Regions from separate parts of the Paenibacillus sp. 2RAB27 genome, predicted to be linked through region 1. Evidence: riboswitches for the same ligand, from Rfam matches in the RefSeq annotation. Region 1 holds a riboswitch; each other region holds the start of a gene.
The links. A riboswitch is a leader RNA that binds a small molecule or an ion and turns the genes downstream of it on or off. The one in region 1 is predicted to bind cyclic di-AMP.
Positions count from the first base shown of each region.

Region 2: linked by a shared signal. The riboswitch ahead of AB4114_RS23935 (hypothetical protein) and the one ahead of AB4114_RS16395 (APC family permease) in region 1 are both predicted to bind cyclic di-AMP.
Region 3: linked by a shared signal. The riboswitch ahead of AB4114_RS06910 (ABC transporter ATP-binding protein) and the one ahead of AB4114_RS16395 (APC family permease) in region 1 are both predicted to bind cyclic di-AMP.
Region 4: linked by a shared signal. The riboswitch ahead of AB4114_RS05310 (C40 family peptidase) and the one ahead of AB4114_RS16395 (APC family permease) in region 1 are both predicted to bind cyclic di-AMP.

Region 1 is NZ_JBFRGR010000010.1:142,837-147,336, forward strand. Features, by position in the region: gene AB4114_RS16385 (MFS transporter) at 1-1,172, opposite strand, end outside; gene AB4114_RS16390 (GNAT family N-acetyltransferase) at 1,327-1,773, shown strand; cyclic di-AMP (ydaO/yuaA leader) riboswitch at 2,072-2,221, shown strand; gene AB4114_RS16395 (APC family permease) at 2,322-4,157, shown strand; gene AB4114_RS16400 (YqkE family protein) at 4,203-4,463, shown strand; gene AB4114_RS16405 (polysaccharide deacetylase family protein) at 4,475-4,500, shown strand, end outside.
Region 2 is NZ_JBFRGR010000020.1:89,522-94,021, reverse strand. Features, by position in the region: gene AB4114_RS23945 (FUSC family protein) at 1-92, shown strand, start outside; gene AB4114_RS23940 (glycine betaine uptake BCCT transporter) at 727-2,256, opposite strand; gene AB4114_RS23935 (hypothetical protein) at 2,477-2,893, opposite strand; cyclic di-AMP (ydaO/yuaA leader) riboswitch at 2,955-3,115, opposite strand; partial or broken gene AB4114_RS23930 (DUF2179 domain-containing protein) at 3,121-3,395, opposite strand; gene thpD (ectoine hydroxylase) at 3,458-4,369, opposite strand; gene AB4114_RS23920 (ectoine synthase) at 4,388-4,500, opposite strand, start outside.
Region 3 is NZ_JBFRGR010000003.1:399,612-404,111, reverse strand. Features, by position in the region: gene AB4114_RS06915 (ABC transporter permease subunit) at 1-622, opposite strand, end outside; gene AB4114_RS06910 (ABC transporter ATP-binding protein) at 629-1,513, opposite strand; cyclic di-AMP (ydaO/yuaA leader) riboswitch at 1,629-1,795, opposite strand; gene AB4114_RS06905 (AraC family transcriptional regulator) at 1,991-2,821, opposite strand; gene AB4114_RS06900 (beta-galactosidase) at 2,964-4,500, shown strand, end outside.
Region 4 is NZ_JBFRGR010000003.1:4,894-9,393, reverse strand. Features, by position in the region: gene AB4114_RS05325 (ABC transporter ATP-binding protein) at 1-9, opposite strand, end outside; gene yyaC (spore protease YyaC) at 88-621, opposite strand; gene AB4114_RS05315 (hypothetical protein) at 847-1,506, opposite strand; gene AB4114_RS05310 (C40 family peptidase) at 1,689-2,585, opposite strand; cyclic di-AMP (ydaO/yuaA leader) riboswitch at 2,589-2,750, opposite strand; gene AB4114_RS05305 (GNAT family N-acetyltransferase) at 2,848-3,360, opposite strand; gene AB4114_RS05300 (acetylxylan esterase) at 3,425-4,372, opposite strand.

The DNA of each region.
Region 1 (4,500 bases):
TCTGTGGTCAATTGCCGGGAGAGCTCATTGGATACAGCACTGGAAAGTGTCGTAAAGCTGATGCTGACCAGGATGTAGAGTGCAGCAATCCAGTAAGAGGAATAGCTTGCAGTCAGGGCAAGCCCTACGGTTGAAACTAGCATCAACCATGGTACGTAGCGGAGTAACGCCGTATTCCCATAGCGGTCAATGATGCGACCCACGCGATTGGAGACGAGCATAGCCAACAAAGCGCCAGGGAAGAGCAATAGTCCCGAAGTAAGCGGAGCTAAGCCGAAAACCCGCGCAAGCATCTGTGGCGCAAGGAACAAGAAGCCAAAGCTGATCATATAGGAAAACACGCCGATTGCGCTGAGCGCCATATAGGGTCTGTCGCCGAATAGGGCAGGCAGCACGAACGGTTGTGAGGCTCGGCGAATGCGCAGAGTGAATAGGACAATCGCGATGACGCCTGCTAGGAGTGCGATCAGACTCTTAGACGTAAGGAAGAGCAGCAACCCCGTCGTCCCAATCCCGAGGAGCAGAGCTCCGATGAAATCGAACGAGCCGCTTTCTGGTTTTTCTTTTGGCAGCAGGATGAGAAAGATAGGAATTAGCAGCAGCGTTACCGCTGTAATGACGAACAGGAAATGCCAGCCCAAATACTGAACGATGGATCCCCCTGCGACGGGACCTAGTCCCAAGCCAAGAGAAGCCGCGGAAAGGATGAGCGACATGGCTCTGCCTCTACGAGACAACGGAATGTAGCGGGTTACGAGTACGATACCAAGCGAAGGGATCGCACCTGCGCCGGATGCTTGAATCAACCGCGTAAATAGCAACAGTCCGAAGCTGTCCGTGAACAACCCTAGAATGGAGGCGCCGCCTAGCGAGAGCAGGGCAATGACGTAGAGCCTGCGAATAGGCACGAAGTCGGACAAGCGGCTGTAGGTGATCGATGCGATGGCGAAAATGATTGAATACCCCGTAACAATCCACGATGCCGTTGAAGGACTGAGCTCGAATTGTACGGAAATTTTGGGCAGTGCCAGATTGAACATCATCGTGTTCATGATAACAAGTACAATTGTAAAACAGAGCAACCAGGAGACAGGCGTTTCTCGTAAGCGGCCAGGCATCTCAGGTTGAGCGTGTGTTGTTCCTTGAGCTGAAGAGGTTGCGTTGTCTGACATGGTACACCTTCCGATCTAAACTATAATATATTTTGTGACAGTTTATCATGGCGGGTAGGGTGTGTCAATGAATTGGCTTGTATTAAATTAGTAAATTGTTGAATGTTTATACATATAATTGTATTATTATTCATAAAACACATGGAGGAATACAATGGGACACGTGATAAGAAAAGTGGAACTTGAAGATTTGGAGGCATTAACAGAGTTGATGTGTGCCTATATTGTAGGCTTTTATAAGAAGCCACAGCCGCTGATAACTTCTATTCATCGACTGATTAGAAACTTGCTTCAGGAACAAGGCGGTATACAGTTTGTTGTCGACCAAGAGGGAGAACTCGTCGGCTTTGCGACCTTGTATTTTTCTTGTAGTACGATGAAGGCAAATCCCATTACGATCATGAATGACCTCTTCCTTCTCGAGTCTTACCGGGGGACCGCTGCAGAAGAAGACTTGTTCCAGAAGTGCCAAACCTACTCCAAGGAAAACGGCTATGCCTACATGTCATGGATCACCGCGCCAGACAATCATCGTGCACAACAGTTTTTTGACAAAATGGGCGGAACTCGCGTGGATTGGGTCAACTACACGATTATTTAAAGGAAGCGGTTGTTAAATAACTCGGTTTCAGTCAACCACGCTACAATGGTAGTGCCCTAAAGTGAAAAACCTCATCATCCAACGTAATATTCGCACGAACTAGCAACTTTGATGGATTGCAAACTTGTTGTTTAGTCAAAATACCCTGATTAGCTACGAGAATGGAAGATAATCAACGAATCAGGTAATTGTAAGCGAATTATCGGGTGAAACGTGAGGTCGGAGAGTGCTTTTTACGTTTTTTCCCTCCTTTACTATGTTGGTAGAAGAGAGTAGTATTCAACACGTACATGAACAGTTGAATATTTCGCTTAATTTTCTTTTAAGAAAAGCGGGGGAACCACGAGTAACATGGGGTGAATAACGGTACGGATTCAGTACCTTTTAGGGCAGATTTCTCGCGGCCCGAACCCGGCAGCTAACCTCGTAAGCGAACGTGAGAAAGGAGAACGTGTGTTCAAAACACAAGGTCGATCCTTGTGTTTTTTTGCGTCCATTTTTCAAAAATATAGTATTGATATGGCTTTAATTGGAGGAACAACGGCGAAATGACAAGTGATTCATTGAAAAAAATTGTGTTCGGTAAGCCGCTAAAGTCGAGTGAGATTGAGTCGGAGAAAATGCCTGTCTGGAAAGCCCTCCCTATCTTGTCGTCAGATGCCTTATCATCCGTATCGTATGGGACGGAGCAAATTCTGTTAGAGCTCGCGACAGTGGGGGTTGCAGCTTTTGCCTTCTCGTTGCCGATTGCGGTTTCGATTATTGCTTTGATTCTACTGCTCGTGTTGAGCTATAGACAGGTGATCGAAGCGTACCCGATGGGCGGCGGCGCCTATATGGTGACGAAAGAAAATTTAGGCATGGTGTGGGGACGTCTTACCGGTGTCTCTCTGCTAATCGACTATACCTTAACCGTAGCCGTTTCGATATCGGCTGGTGTCCAGGCAATTACCTCGGCATTTCCATCGGCTGTACCGTACATTGTTCCGCTGACCATCTTACTGGTTTGGATTATGGTCTGGCTGAACTTGCGAGGTACTTCCGAATCAGGAACGGTATTCGCGATTCCAACGTACTTTTTTATTCTTTGTATCTTGTTGTTAGTGGGTAAAGGTATTTTCGATTTACTGACAGGATCTATGAATACGCATGCGATCGAATTCGCACCAAGCTCAGCGACGAACTCATTAACCCTATTCGTACTTCTCAAAGCGTTCTCGTCCGGTTGTTCAGCTGTAACGGGGATCGAAGCGATCTCTGATGCCGTACCGCATTTTAGAACGCCATCTGTCAATAATGCCAAACGAACACTCCTCTCTCTAGGCGGCTTGTTGGCCATCGTGTTCGGTGGTGTAACACTGATTGCCTTAGGGTATGGGGTGGCACCGGATCATAACGGTCATACATCGGTTCTTTCGATGGTGACGGAGCAGGCCTTTGGCCGAGGCGTTATGTACTACGCGACGCAAATCGCGACCATGCTCATCTTGGTGCTCGCTGCGAATACAAGCTTCAATGGCTTCCCGATCTTGGCGTCCATCATGGCCCAAGACAAAAACTTCCCGCGCATGTTCTCCTTCCGTGGGGATCGGCTTTCGTATCACTATGGCATTATTACGCTAGGCGTATTAGCCAGCCTGCTATTGATTGGCTTTAAAGGTAAAACCGATGCACTTATTCCGCTTTATGCGATTGGCGTGTTTTTATCTTTTACACTTGCTCAGACGGGGTTGGTTCGGAAATGGCTCAAAGAGCGCGTATCTGGCTGGATTGGGAAGCTGATCATCAACGGGCTGGGCGGTATCGTCTCCCTAGTAGTTCTTATCATTTTCTCCGTTACCAAATTCAGCGAGGGTGCTTGGATTGTCATTATCATTACACCGATCCTCCTCTGGCTCATTACGAAAATTAGTCACCATTACGACGACGTAGCCAAACAGTTGCGGATCGATATCACACAAGACCGTGTATGTACCAAAGAGCCGGTCATTATCGTGCCTGTGGCTGGGATTCACAAAGCGGTAGAGCAGACCCTGAACTATGCCAAATCGCTCTCGCCTAACGTCATCGCGTTCTATGTCTCCTTCTCGGATGAGGACGAAGAATCGATGCAGGAGAAGTGGCAGATCTGGGATCCAGGTGTTCGACTCGTAGTGTTCAAATCACGCTACAGAACGATTCTGAAGCCGCTGGCTGAATTCATTGATCGCATCGACACTCATATGTCGGAGAAGCAGTCGATCATGGTTATTCTCCCGCAATTCATGCCGAAGAAATGGTGGCACCGTCTGCTCCATAATCAATCTGCGGCGCGGATTCGTTCGAAGCTTCAAGCCGATAAGGATATCGTTGTTGCAACAGTGCCGTATCATTTACATCAATAGAAGTGTACAATAATAGGGAGAACTTGTAGACGAGGTGACCTTATTATGGTGAAAAAGAAAGCAAAGATTACGCCAGCTGCGGCTAGCGTGCAAGATAAACCTGCAACGCTGAAGGATCTGCTGCGTCCGGAAATACTGGAAGGGCTCAAAGCCCAGGCTGACGCGATGAAAGCGGAAGAGCAAGCGAAGAAGGATGCAGAGAGAGCCAGGGTAGAGGCTGCTCGCAAGGCGGAAGAGAAACGTCTTGAGAACGATTTCGCCTATCAGCTGGAGAAAAGTAAATTAGACTGGCGGAAACATAAATGAGGGGGCGCACGATGTGCCTCCTTTTCTTCATAAGTGC
Region 2 (4,500 bases), on a different contig from region 1:
CTGAACAAATAAATTCACCTCCATTTAACATCGTATTCTATCAAGATACGCTAGATCTTGTCAGGAGCTTAAATGAGATCAACAAACTTTAAATGTTCATTACTGTAAAGCAACCGAAAATTAGTAACTTGGATTACCTCTCTGTAATCCTTAGCTATTGTCGATTTAGAGGCGAGAAATCAAGATCAAGAATAGCATTAATGACAGGGATTGCCCAGATTCTGAAAAAGATTGCCAACAACTGGCCAGGGGGCCAATAGGATGGCAATCTTTGGAGGTATAGTGCTTTAGAGCTTTTTTATTTGCATTCGTATTTTACAATTCTGTTTACTAGTAAGTAAGCCCGACCAATCGCCTTGTAAAAAAGGGGTAGAATGCGCATGGATTATGGTATTACTTTCGATAAAGATACAGGAGGCATCACCAATATTAACATTTGAATCTCTAGAAACGTGATTGATATTGATATACCCGTTAACAAATGATTTCACCATGGCATCGTAGCGGTTGTCTTCATGAAATTTATATTAATCATAATAACCACTCCCTTCTATTTAGCCGCCTAACAACTACGAACTTTTTATTATAGGCTATTCACTTGAATCATAAATGTGTTCTATTCCAAAAAGTTCTATATGGTCAAGGGTGGAATATTGCATGGACTGTTGTCTCATTTATGCAAGCATACATAAGCATACATAAGCATACATAAGCATACATATTCCGTTATGACTCTCTTCCCATTAATAGCTCGTCAATTTTCTTCATACGACTCTGTTCTCTACTTCTCATCGTCCTTTCCTCCTGCCTTAGGGAAACGATTAAGGAAACACACATCCCGATAATGATGATCGCAAATGGAAGCGCTGCTACAATGGATGCTGTCTGTAAACCACTTAAGCCACCGCTAATTAGAAGAACTATAGCAATAGATGACTGAAGAACTCCCCACACAATTTTCACTTTATTCGACGGGTTTGGATTACCTTTGGTTGAGAGCATGCCCAAAACAAAAGTGGCTGAGTCAGCAGATGTAACAAAAAACGTAATAATCAATAAGGTGGCAATAAAAGCAATAATCCCCCCCATAGGCAGCTGCTCTAGTGTTAAAAATAAAGCAGATGTAACATCCTTTTCAGCCGCGGCCGCAATCGGATAATGATCAAACAACTCTAAGTGCAACCCTGTTCCTCCGAATACAGAAAACCAAACGAAGCTAAATAAACTTGGGATCAAGAGAACACCTAATACAAACTCCTTGATTGTTCTGCCTTTGGAAACACGTGCAATAAAAGTACCGACAAAAGGACCCCAAGCTATCCACCATGCCCAATAAAATAACGTCCAGACACCAACCCAGGTTCCCTGTGTAAACGGAGTCATTCGTAGGCTCATGTACACAATATTTTGCAAATATCCCCCTAAAGTAGAAGTAAATAAATCCAGAATGAAGGAGGTAGGGCCAACTACAAATACGAAAGTCATTAGCAAGACGGCTATAATTAAATTGGTATTGCTCAATATTCGGATCCCTTTGTCCAAGCCTGTCGTGGCCGAGAGCAAGAATAAAACCGTAACCACTGCAATAATGACCACTTGAACAAATGGACTTATTGAAATACCGAACATATGATTTAATCCGCCATTAATCTGAAGTGCACCTAAACCAAGCGAGGTGGCAACACCAAATACAGTAGCAATGATGGCAAGTGTATCTATCACACCTCCAACCCATCCCTCTGATATCTTGCCAAGAATGGGTGAAAAGACGGCGCTAATTAGCCCCCTCTTACCTTTCCGGAATTGAAAGTAAGCTAAGGCTAGCGAAATGATGGTGTAGATTGCCCATGGATGAACTCCCCAATGGAAAAAGGAATAACGCATGGCTAGTCGTGCAGCTTCTATGGATGCTACAGAAGCTCCCTCAGGTGGTGATAAAAAATGGGATAATGGCTCAGACACCCCCCAAAAAACAAGCCCAATCCCCATTCCGGCACTAAACAACATAGCGAACCAAGTTGCTGTTGAATATTCAGGTTCATCTTCATCTTTACCCAGTTTAATCCTTCCGTACTTACTAAACGCAAGATAGAAAGCAAAGAGTAAGATACCAAACGTTGAAATTAAGAAAAACCATCCAAAATTATTAATCGAAAAGTCGAAGAGTGAAGTCGCGGAATCAGCCAGCTTATTAGGGGCAAGAGCTCCCCATAAAACAAAAGCCAAAATAATAACAATTGAAATATACAAAACCATTTTTATAACCATCCCTATATACTATTTTATATTAATCATTACCTAATTAGGAAATATAATGCATTAATATGCCATTTCATCTGATCCGAAACAAAATATAGCCCATCAAACCACAGCTTTAAACACATAGTTGTGGTTTGATGAACTCTTACTTTTTACTCTCTTCTATTTAAACTCTACAAGTTTCCATAAACAACTTAGGAAATGTATCGACCTACCTTTAAGGCAAAAGAGATGATACCTCATTGTTCGTGTTTATGTACGTAAATTGGTTAGCACCCAGGCCTCTATATGCACTCCTTGACTTATCCCCTTTTGTTACAACGTGTATCGACTCAGAGCCCCACTCTTTACAAATTTGAATATACCTGCTGCATAGATTAAAACTAATTTCAAATAAATAAACTTTACTTATTTGGATATCAGGGAGCACCCAAGTCGCGGCATCTTCGGTGTCAACCATAATAATCGAATCCACACCCATAGCTTCCAGCTTTTTCTTTCCATACTTATTGTTCGTGAGTGCATAATATTGAATGCCTTTTGAACGTAATAGATGAATGAAATCTTTTCCCGCTCGGTTCGGAGCATTGACCAGTACATACTCAGATGAATTGGATTCTTCCTTGTTTTTCATTTTACTTTTCCCCCTTTGAGAGGCAACGAAAATTAGCCTTTAAGCCACACTCCTCCTCGTTACCTCTACACAATTACGCTTACGAAGTTAGCTGTCGGATTCGGACCTGAGAATAGCCCTACTCAATACATCTGAGATTCACCCCAACTGTGCATGCTGCCATACACCTGCTTACTTGGTTCCCCCGCTCTTGCCTCGTGCAAGACTCAGCGCTTACTCATGCCTGCTTATTTCCGAATCATTTTCAACCAAAAGCCACCATGCAAGCTCTTTGGTTCCAGCGTAATGATGAACGCTTTCGAATCTACGTTGCGAATGCAGGCGTACAAAAACTTTTCATTTTTTCTTCGAGCCAATACTTCCAAAACCAATCGTTCTCTTCTATCATACTAATCGCAGCGGCTGTATACTTCTCACCTTTTAAAGTCAGGATCATACGGAGTGTGAAACAAGAAACATAGACGATTTGAATCGCTAGAATGCTGCCTAATATGGATAACACGCCGCTTCACCTCTTTGATTACCGATGAGGACCCTCCACTAGGAAGATCCTTAAACATCATGTCATGATAAGCGTTCAGCGATATAATCTGGTCTAGGTCCCTTACCTGAGTAAGGAGCATTGAGTTTATTCAGCACACTATTATATACAATGAAAACATTGCTGCGCGGATCTGGGGTAATATTACTATTTGAACCGTGCATTAAATTACAATCGAATAGGAGGATGGAGCCAGCTTTACCCGTAGGTGCAACAATACCGCCTTGTTTGGCAAGCTGTTTTAGACTCTCTTGGTCAGGAACCCCATATTCTTGACGGCGAAGCGAGGATTTATAATTCTCATCCGGCGTTTCCCCTACACAGGAAACAAATGTACGATGTGAGCCAGGTATAACCATAAGGGGACCGTTATTGGCATGATTATCTTCTAACGCAATTGAACAGCTAAGCGCTCGCATTCTCGGCATCCCATCTTCCACATGCCAAGTTTCAAAATCCGAATGCCAATAAAACTCTTTACCTGTAAATCCTTGTTTAAAATTAATTCTGGATTGATGGATATAGGGTTGGCTACCCAAAATTTGACTAACGATGTCTTGTATACGTTGATCCGAAGCCATTTGTTTGAACACTTCGTCATCACGATGCACAGCGAATATGGATCTAATTTCATCATTCCCTGGTTCTCTGATCACTTCAGGCTTCTGCACTTCTTTACTTTGCTCCCAAAGTCTTGCTAGCTCTTGCTTCCAAAATTGAACCTGCTCCTCGGTAAAAAAGGATTCCAAGAACAAATAACCATTTTCCTCGTAAAATGTAAGCTGCTCCTTACTAATTTCTGTCTGATTAATTGTAGGGTTATAAACCACCAGATCCTGCCGCTCCAGTAGCTTTGGCTCCTGATAGATTCTTGATGGATAGCTGTCTTGCATGCTCGATCGATTCACCGTAATTTGCCCCTTGGATGTCAACATGGATTGCCACTCTCCTTATTAGATTTGGTCTAACGGGTATGTCCCTTCAGCATCATGAACTTCTCGGCCTGTTGTAGGCGGATTAAACACACAAATCATACGCATATCCGTTCTACCGCGCAGCAGATGTT
Region 3 (4,500 bases), on a different contig from region 1:
CGGCAACGATCATTCCGATAACGAAAAAGGCAAACACCGTACCTAGACTGACAGATAACACGGCTTTAATTTTAGAAAATACGACGGAAATGATGAATCCTATAGCAAGGAACATCAACTGGATAAACAGCAAAGTGAGGGAAATCAATAGAAATGTGCTCACATCAAAATCGACCGTTTTGACTTGAAGCGCCATTAGATAGGCTGCAGCGATATAAATCACGCACGTAATGACTAAAGAAGTAACAGCCGCTAATAGCTTGGAAGTAACAATTTTCGTACGTGTTACGGGCTTCGTAAGCAGAAAGTCTGCTGTTTTCTCGCGCATTTCTTTCGAGAGTATAGACGTTCCCAGAACCATGGCTTGAATGGCTCCGCAAAGCGTAATGTACATAAAGATGTACACATAGAAACCGAGTAGGGTACCAAACGTTTCGATTTGAATGCCAAGCGCTTTCCTTACCCCTTCTGGATACCCTTCTAAGATGGAAGAAAACTCAGCAAAATCCTTAGAAACCGATGGAAAAAGGGACAGGAATAAGACGATGACCGCAATTAAGGAGCACGTCCACGTGATCGTGGATTTCCGATAGGCTCTCAATTCATGAAGGTATATATTCATTCCACTTTAAGCCTCCTTCTCATAGTAGTGCATAAAGATCTCCTCTAAATCAGGCTCTTCGATCCACAGATTATCGATTTCAATTTCGGCAATTTTTCGCATGACTTGATTAATATTGCCTTTGAATAAGAAGCTCGTCGTCTGGCCTTGGACATCAATGTTATTGACTCCGGTCATCTTGAAAAAGTTAGGGTCGAGCGCTTGTGCCGTATCCACTTTAAATCGCTTGAAATTGTTTTCCTTTAAGGTGCTGATCTTCTCAACCGTTACAATTCTACCTTCCTTAATAATCGCGACGCGATCGCATAATCTCTGAACTTCACTCAATATATGAGAGGAAAAAAGAATCGTGGCTCCTCTTTGATTCTGTTGTTCGAGCAATTCGAAAAACTTCTGCTGCATGAGCGGGTCAAGTCCACTTGTCGGTTCATCCAGAATAATAAGCTTAGGATCATGCAGCAGCCCTTGAACGATGCCTACTTTCTTTTTGTTCCCCAGAGATAGATCATCAATTTTCTTCGTAACGTCCAGATCCATAATTTCAGCAAGCTCTTTGATTCTCTTCGTGCAATCCTTCTTGTAAAAGCTGGCTGAATACTTGAGTAGGTCGATTACTTTCATGTTGTCATAATAAAAAACTTCCGAAGGCAAGTAGCCGATCTCTTTCTTTATTTCAGGCGCAAACTGGATGCAGTCTTTTCCAAAAATTTTGGCACTGCCGCTTGTTGGAAAAATCAGAGACAGCAGCGTTCGAATCGTTGTTGATTTCCCTGCCCCATTCGGTCCAATAAAACCAAAGATCTCCCCTTCTTCGATTGAAAAACTAACATCGGTAATACCTCTTGCGTTCCCATAGGTTTTGGTCAAATTATTGATTTCAATAGCATGCATGGTATAGCCTCCTTATAACATTTATGTAACATTTTGGGTTGACGGCATGCAAAAAGAAGCCCTAAGAGCAGAGAATCTCTACTCTCGGACTTCTTTACATAAGAAGGCGAGTGTGCGGTTCTCTCTCAATGCACTTACGAGGTTAGCTGTCGGATTCGGACTTGAGAGCGTCCTACCTAATGCTTGCGAGCATCAGGATTCACCCCATGAAGCCAAGTATTGCTTGAACGGCTTCGATTGGTTCCCCCGTTTCCCCTACTGGGAATTAAGTGGTTTCTTTTCACATAGAATCAACTTGTCGTAATGAATCTTACGCCGTTCTTTATCGATTGTAAAACGTAGATTCGCCTTTAATTATTGCTTATTTGACTTTGGTAGTCGATGAAAGCGCATACATATAGGAGTGTCGTTGATTATCCCATACTTTGCTACTTATTAATGCTCTTTAGGAGATGAAGCTCTATAGACCTAGGAAACCTACGTGCTGTAGAGCCGCCGATACTCCTGTGGTGTCATTCCGGTATGCTCTCGGAAGCGCGCAATAAAGTAGCTGCTCTGGGAAAATCCGACATGCTCAGCCACTTGCTTAATCGTCCATTCGGTAGACATGAGCAGTTGTTTAGCTACAACCAGACGACATTCGAACAGCCACTCGACCGGAGTCCGCCCCATCACTTCGTGAAACATTCGACTAAAGTAAAAGGTACTGAAACCTGCCTGCTCGGCCATCTGCAGGAGAGTTAGCGGTTTCGTGCAGTGCGTACGAATATATTCCGCGACCTCTCTCATCCGTGCACGCTTATCCAGAATAGTTACTGTTCCATGCGTCTCTGCACGTAAGGCAAGCTCAGCAAGCAGTTCATAGAGCTTCACGGCCAATTGTACCTCATTCCGATCATATGGGGATGCCAGCTCCAATAAATCTCCTGTCAATTGTTTGAGCTTGGGTACATCCCAATATGTAAACAGCCATACTGCTGAAGTTCCTTGATCATTCAACAGCCTGTCGAGTCCCTCACCTGCAAGGTGTACCCAAAATACTTGCCACGGATCGTTTGGATCGGTTCGATACTCCTGTTCAAGGCCCGATCCGTAATAAAAGCCTTGTCCTGCTTCCAGGGAGAATTCCTTCCCATTCGCTTTGACGTAGCCTTTACCGCTTAACACAATATGCAAATTGGCTTGTTGCAGCTGCCCCTTAAACCGCCACTCCTGATGCTCAGGGAAATCCGCATATTGACCAATCATATCCGGATAAACCGTATAGTGTTTGTACATGGGCTCCGGTAATACATAATGAATTTTCATGTGTCCTCCAAAACGCAAAAATCTGATATACGTCGCAAAATGATGTTATATACATAATATTATAAAGAAATATAATGAGTACATAAAGGATTTTAAATAACAAAAAATTACTACATCTATAGAAATGGGGATGTTATGACTCATGGAAAAGACCATTCCGGGAGAGAAGTTTGATTTAGGCGTATGCTACTACCCTGAGCAGTGGCCAGAGGCTATGTGGGCTGACGATTATAGGAGAATGCGAGAAATCGGCTTTACCATCGTACGGATGGGAGAGTTTGCATGGAATTTCTTTGAACCAGAGGAAGGGGTATTTGCCTTTGATCTGTTCGACCGTGCGATAAGTCTTGCTCACGAGCATGGACTACAGGTCATTCTCGGTACTCCCACAGCAACACCGCCTGCTTGGATGACCTACAAATACCCCGAAATTCTGAATGCTAACTTTGATGGTGTGCAGTATCAGCACGGGATGAGACGTCACTACAATTACAGCAGCCCTATTTACCGCGAATACTGTGCGAAAATTACTGAGGCTATGGCGCGGCATTATGCCAACAATCCAGGGGTCGTAGGCTGGCAGATTGACAACGAGCTTAACTGTGAGATAAATGTCTTCTATGCCGAGGCAGATCATGCAGCGTTTAGGAAGTGGGTACAGGAGAAATACGGTACCTTAGAGGCATTAAATGAGACTTGGGGGACCGTCTTCTGGAACCAGAGTTACTCGGACTGGGAACAAGTCCATTTAACTCGCCCTGCGCCTTCCAAGTCCGTTAACCCTCATCAAGCGCTGGATGAAAAGCGATTTATCTCGGACAACGTCATTTCCTTTGCCCGTTTGCAGGTAGACATCTTGCGTGAGCTTGCGCCCACTCAGTGGATCACAACCAACGGCATGTTTGGTCATCTGGATAGCCATGCCATGACGGATGAACTGCTTGATTTCTTTTCTTTCGACTCGTATCCGAACTTCTCAACCATTTGGAACGATGCTGATCGCGAGCAACCACTCATGGACCGCAGCAATTCCAACCAACTCACCAAGGTACGCTCGATCTCCCCCACTTTCTGCATTATGGAGCAGCAGTCAGGCCCTGGCGGTTGGGTGAACACGATGGGGCAATCTGCACCCAAACCAGGTCAAATGCGATTATGGACCTATCAATCGGTTGCTCATGGGGCGGATATGGTGTTGTTTTTCAGATGGCGGACGGCAACCTTCGGTACCGAGATTTATTGGCATGGGATCAACGATTATCATAACCGTCCTAACCGCAGGGTCGCCGAAGCCGCAACAATTAGCCGGGAATTGGGTAAAATCGGGGAAGTTATCGCTGGCTCTCGTTTCGCTGCGGAGGTGGCTATCCTGCACGATTATGACAATGAGTGGGATGGGGAGCTTGACCACTATCATGGTCCACTAACAAGAGAGAGTGAATATAGCTGGGGGAAAGCCCTGCAATTCAGTCATATCCCATACGATTATTTGTATGTGCAAAATAAGACTACCCTAGATGACCTAGCTCGTTACAAAGTGCTCGTCTACCCTCATCCAGCTATTATGTCGGAGGAAACGGCCGAGCTGCTTAAGCAGTACGTAGCAGCAGGAGGCAAGCTGCTCTTTGGTGCTCGCTCCGGTTATAAAGATCAACGCGGACATTGCCGAATTACGCCAT
Region 4 (4,500 bases), on a different contig from region 1:
CCGCCCCATTCCCCCTGGCCCACCTGCTCCACCTGGTCCGATCACTCACCCATCACTCCGATCTTTCTCCTCTTTGCTGCCCCTCAGCTACAAAGGAATGGCATAAACAATTGCCCGGATTACTTCTTCTGCCATCTGCATAACACGAAATAACGAAGTCGTTTGCAGGACGTTATACTGTCTAGGTCCATCCACATTCACGATCGCTGCAATCGTGTAATCACCAATTGGAGGTAAATCTTTACCTACTGATTTCCCTGGAGCCAGTGGCTGGTTCGACAATTGGTACAAACCCACACTTAATTTCCGTCCCAAACAAGCATCTATCGCAATAACGACAACATTCGGTGGGATTTCCTGCAAGCGCACGGCCAAATTAGTAGCATCACACGGTGCTGCAAGCGTGCCAATGACGTACGGATAGCCCAGCTCTGCAAGCCTACTCCCCACAAGTGGACCTAGTGCATCGCCAGTTGAGCGATCTGTCCCTATACATACAAAAGCAATCCGACTAGGCTCCAGCCCCTTGCTCAAAGCAATCATTTGCAGAAGCTGCCCTAACTGCTCGCCATCTACTTTTTTCCAAAACTGCTCCTGCAGCCCCATCGGTTCTTTCTCCATCTTTGCCTCCCTTTCAGGCATGTACACCTAACCTTTCACCTGATGCATAATAGTTCCATTCTTTCACATGGAGGCGGGCTGTGTCCACTTGTATACTTCCATATTCGCATACACCAAATAAGCGTTACTCGACGACCGAGCAAAGCCTATTCATGCCGCTTATAGAGGTTGTTCAAAAACTCCACTTTTGATCACGAAGTAGTCCATGAAGCGTATTCAACCTTCTTAATGTACGCGATTCATTCGAACAATGCGATAATAGAGCTGATCGCTGACCTCTTGCTCCACTTCCAGATAACCTTCTGAGTGAACATAATCCCCTAACATGAACGTGGAAGCATCCGCCGAATCGGCATGTGTAAGAAAGAGCAGCGCTACCTTATCATCCCCAACCACAAATCCAACCTGTTCCTTCACCTGAAATTTCTCTAGAATTTTGCCATGATGTGATCTCACGATATGATGGAACCGCCAAATGCCTTCTTCCTGAATGATAAAATAAAGCACACGATTGCGATGCGCATTGCTAAACTCCCGCGTCACACCGATCATACACACCTTCTCACCAACACGTAAATATTCATCAATCACATAAGATTTCAGTCGTAACCGATTCACATTCTTGCTCTGAATATAAGTTTCCATCTCATCTATTGAGCGCTGATCTCTCGGATCTTGTTTTGTTGCATAAAATACTTCTTTAATAAACGTATCTGTTTGGAATTGCCTAGCCCCTTTGAAATGGTTATACGTATGAAAAAATTGCTTAATCACGACCCGAATGTCTTCTGGTATGGCAGGACCTGTTTCCACGTTATACATGCGATCTGTTCGACCCGACAATTTAATTTTATGAAACAAGCTTTTCCAGACACTGACTTGCATGCCGTACGCGCCACCTACTTTCTTCCAACCATTGTTCCATTATAGGCTATAATTCTCAAAAATTCGATAAGAATCGCACAAATTCGCGCAAAAAATAGAGCATCTGCCGCTTTGCTTTCAATAAAGAAAGACTTAGCGAACATACGCTCTTAGATCGATGATTTACTTGATTTCGTAACTACCTATAACACGCGTTTAGCACCTACATATCTGGAGCCCCAATAGGAGCTAGCGAGACTATCAACCGTTACACCAACGGATGTTGTCGAGGAAATGAATTGATTATTTCCGATGTAAATGCCTACATGGTTGACGATACCAGAAGCAAAGAAGACGAGGTCTCCCGCTTTCAAATCCGTCACTCTCGCCCCCGCATTATCGTACATTTGCACGGAGGTGCGTGGCAGCTCGATACCTTTGGCCTCGTATACATAACGAACGAATCCAGAGCAATCAAAACCCTTAGGTGTAGTTCCTCCCCATCGGTACGGTGTCCCTTTGAACGTCGTTGCAGCTTGAATAATTTGAGCTGCAATGGATGACTGAACGACCTTGGCCACTGGGGCTGCTAGAGCTGCTGGTGGCGGTGCAATCCAGGCTGGCTTATGAGTCTTGCCGTCCTCTTCCACGATGGCAATTTTATTCGCATCGTTCCACGCAATCGCAGATCCAAACGTCTCTGTAACAAAGCGTAGAGGGACATAGGTACTCCCTTTAACCAAAGTTGGACTGCTCTCTAATTCAACTAACTTACTGTTCACGATCGCTTGCTCTTCGTCCGTTGTGAGTTGAATCGCCTGCTCCTTGTTCATCAGCGTGACGACGACTTCATCGCCTTGCTTCGCCCATCCCACTTGATAGCCTAACTTCTCCGATAGCACACGTAATGGCACCTGAAGTGTACCCTCCGTATCAATAAACGGCTGTACTTCCGGGAACTGCACCAAGTCATCATTGACTTGAACCTTCACCGAAGAGGTGTCTGGGGCAGCAGCATGCGTGGATGGAGCGGCGAACAGGAAAAAGGCTGCGCCTACAAGAGCGCATGAACAAATAAAGCTTTTGGTAAAAAGTTTCAAAACGTTGTGCCTCCTTGAAGCCTCCGAGGTTAGTTGACGGGTTCGGGAAGAGGTTTTCCCTAGCGCACCCATTAGCCTATGGCTAACTGAGCATTCATTCACCCCAAGTAAAGAAGTCCCCCGTACCAGAGCTTTCGATGCTCCGAGATTCGGCATTTTTTGTCTATATTAGACTAGCATAGTTCGTTTTAGGATGACAACTTTTGCGAGATGGTAAGTGTTTCCTTTCCTATGTAAAGCACAAAAAAAACAGCCACTCTTTTCAGAGCAGCTGCTTATACACCTCGGTAAATAGGATATGCTTACAGGGATTAAACTCATTTTCTGTCATCGGACTAGGATAACTCATGATGTTGAGAGGCAATTTCAGTTGCCCTTCTCTGAGTGGTGGCTGCGCATAAGGAAATAGGTTCAAATGGAAGCCGCAGCGCTTATAGAATTCAATTCTCCGCGTAGCATCTGAGGCAGTCGGAGGCTCGACTTCAAGTACGATAGGGGTACTTGCACGGCTCATATACGTCGTCAGCATTTGCTTGCCAATCCCACCGCCTCTTATGGCAGCGTTGACGGCGATATGTTCCACAAATCGAAACGTACTAAAGTTCCAACTGGCCAAGAAGCCAAGTAGCTGCCTTTGAGGATCTTTCTCGACATCGATGCTGTAATTAGGATGAGATAACAGTGCTCGTTGACCTTCATACGTCCTTATTTCAGTTACAGGAAAAGCGGCTTCCATCAGCTTAAATACCTCTTCAAATGAATCCATTTTTTCCATTTGTCAGCACCTCCCTTCAAGTTAGTAATAGGTTATCCAAGTGTGAAGCCTCTTACTTCAGACCTTACCATTTTGAGAAAAAGGCATGTGCCGCTGCATGAGAGCCAGGAGGTGTCGCGTGCCCCATGAAGGGGTACACTTCAATCGATTTGTGTGCTGATTCGATTCGGTTATACGCAGCGAAAATCGCTTCTGGCAAGCAGCACGTATCCTTCAATCCTACCGTAACGTGAACAGGCTGCTCAATTCGATCGCCCAAATTCACGATATCGAAATAGGAAACTGTTCGCAGTACATCTGGCAGATATTCTGGGAACCGGGTAACGAATTCCGCTGCCTCACTAAGTGAGCTGACCGATTGCAACAAGCCCAAATCCATGTGGCATAGATTCGGTACATGGGCAATGGTTGACCGAATACGCTTCTCAAGCGCGGTTACGAGTAGGGCAAGCCCTCCGCCCTGGCTTCCGCCGTATACGAATACCCGCTCACTGTCGATTTCTGGCTGCTCTAACGCGCAGTGTACAGCACGTAATGAATCGATCGCAACTGCACGATAGTAGCTCGTCTCCGCGTCGAGAATCCCCTGTGTAATCCAGCCCCTCGTCATGCCAGTCTCCTGTGGCAGCAGGTTACCGCTTTCGCCGCCTTGCCCGCGTACATCAACCGCAAGTACCGCATACCCCATAAGCAACCAAGCAGCATGATCCTCGGGTCTTCCCTTGGAGCCCGTATAGCCTGGGAATGTAACAATACAAGGTACCTTCTTAGACTTGCTCTCAGCATTAGGCAGTAACAACCAAGCATGAATCGGTGTTTCCGCAGCACCCTGCAAGACGATCTTATTCACTTCCGCTTGTATAAAAGGTGATGCTACCGGCTCTCTTGTATAGGATGCATCTTGCGTAGCTTCCGTATATGCACGCTCCCAGAATGCAGCCAGATCAGCAGGCGCCGTTAACTGCGATTGATACTGGTGTAACCCCTGAATACGATTTTCAATAGCGTTCATTTCGGTAAGTCCCCTTTGCATGTTTTTCCCATTTTAACCTAGATACACGTGTATGACTATTGGAAAATATGAATATGAAACGGAAGGTCGATGCTCTATGTCGATGAATCTGTCGGTTCTTTTGCGAA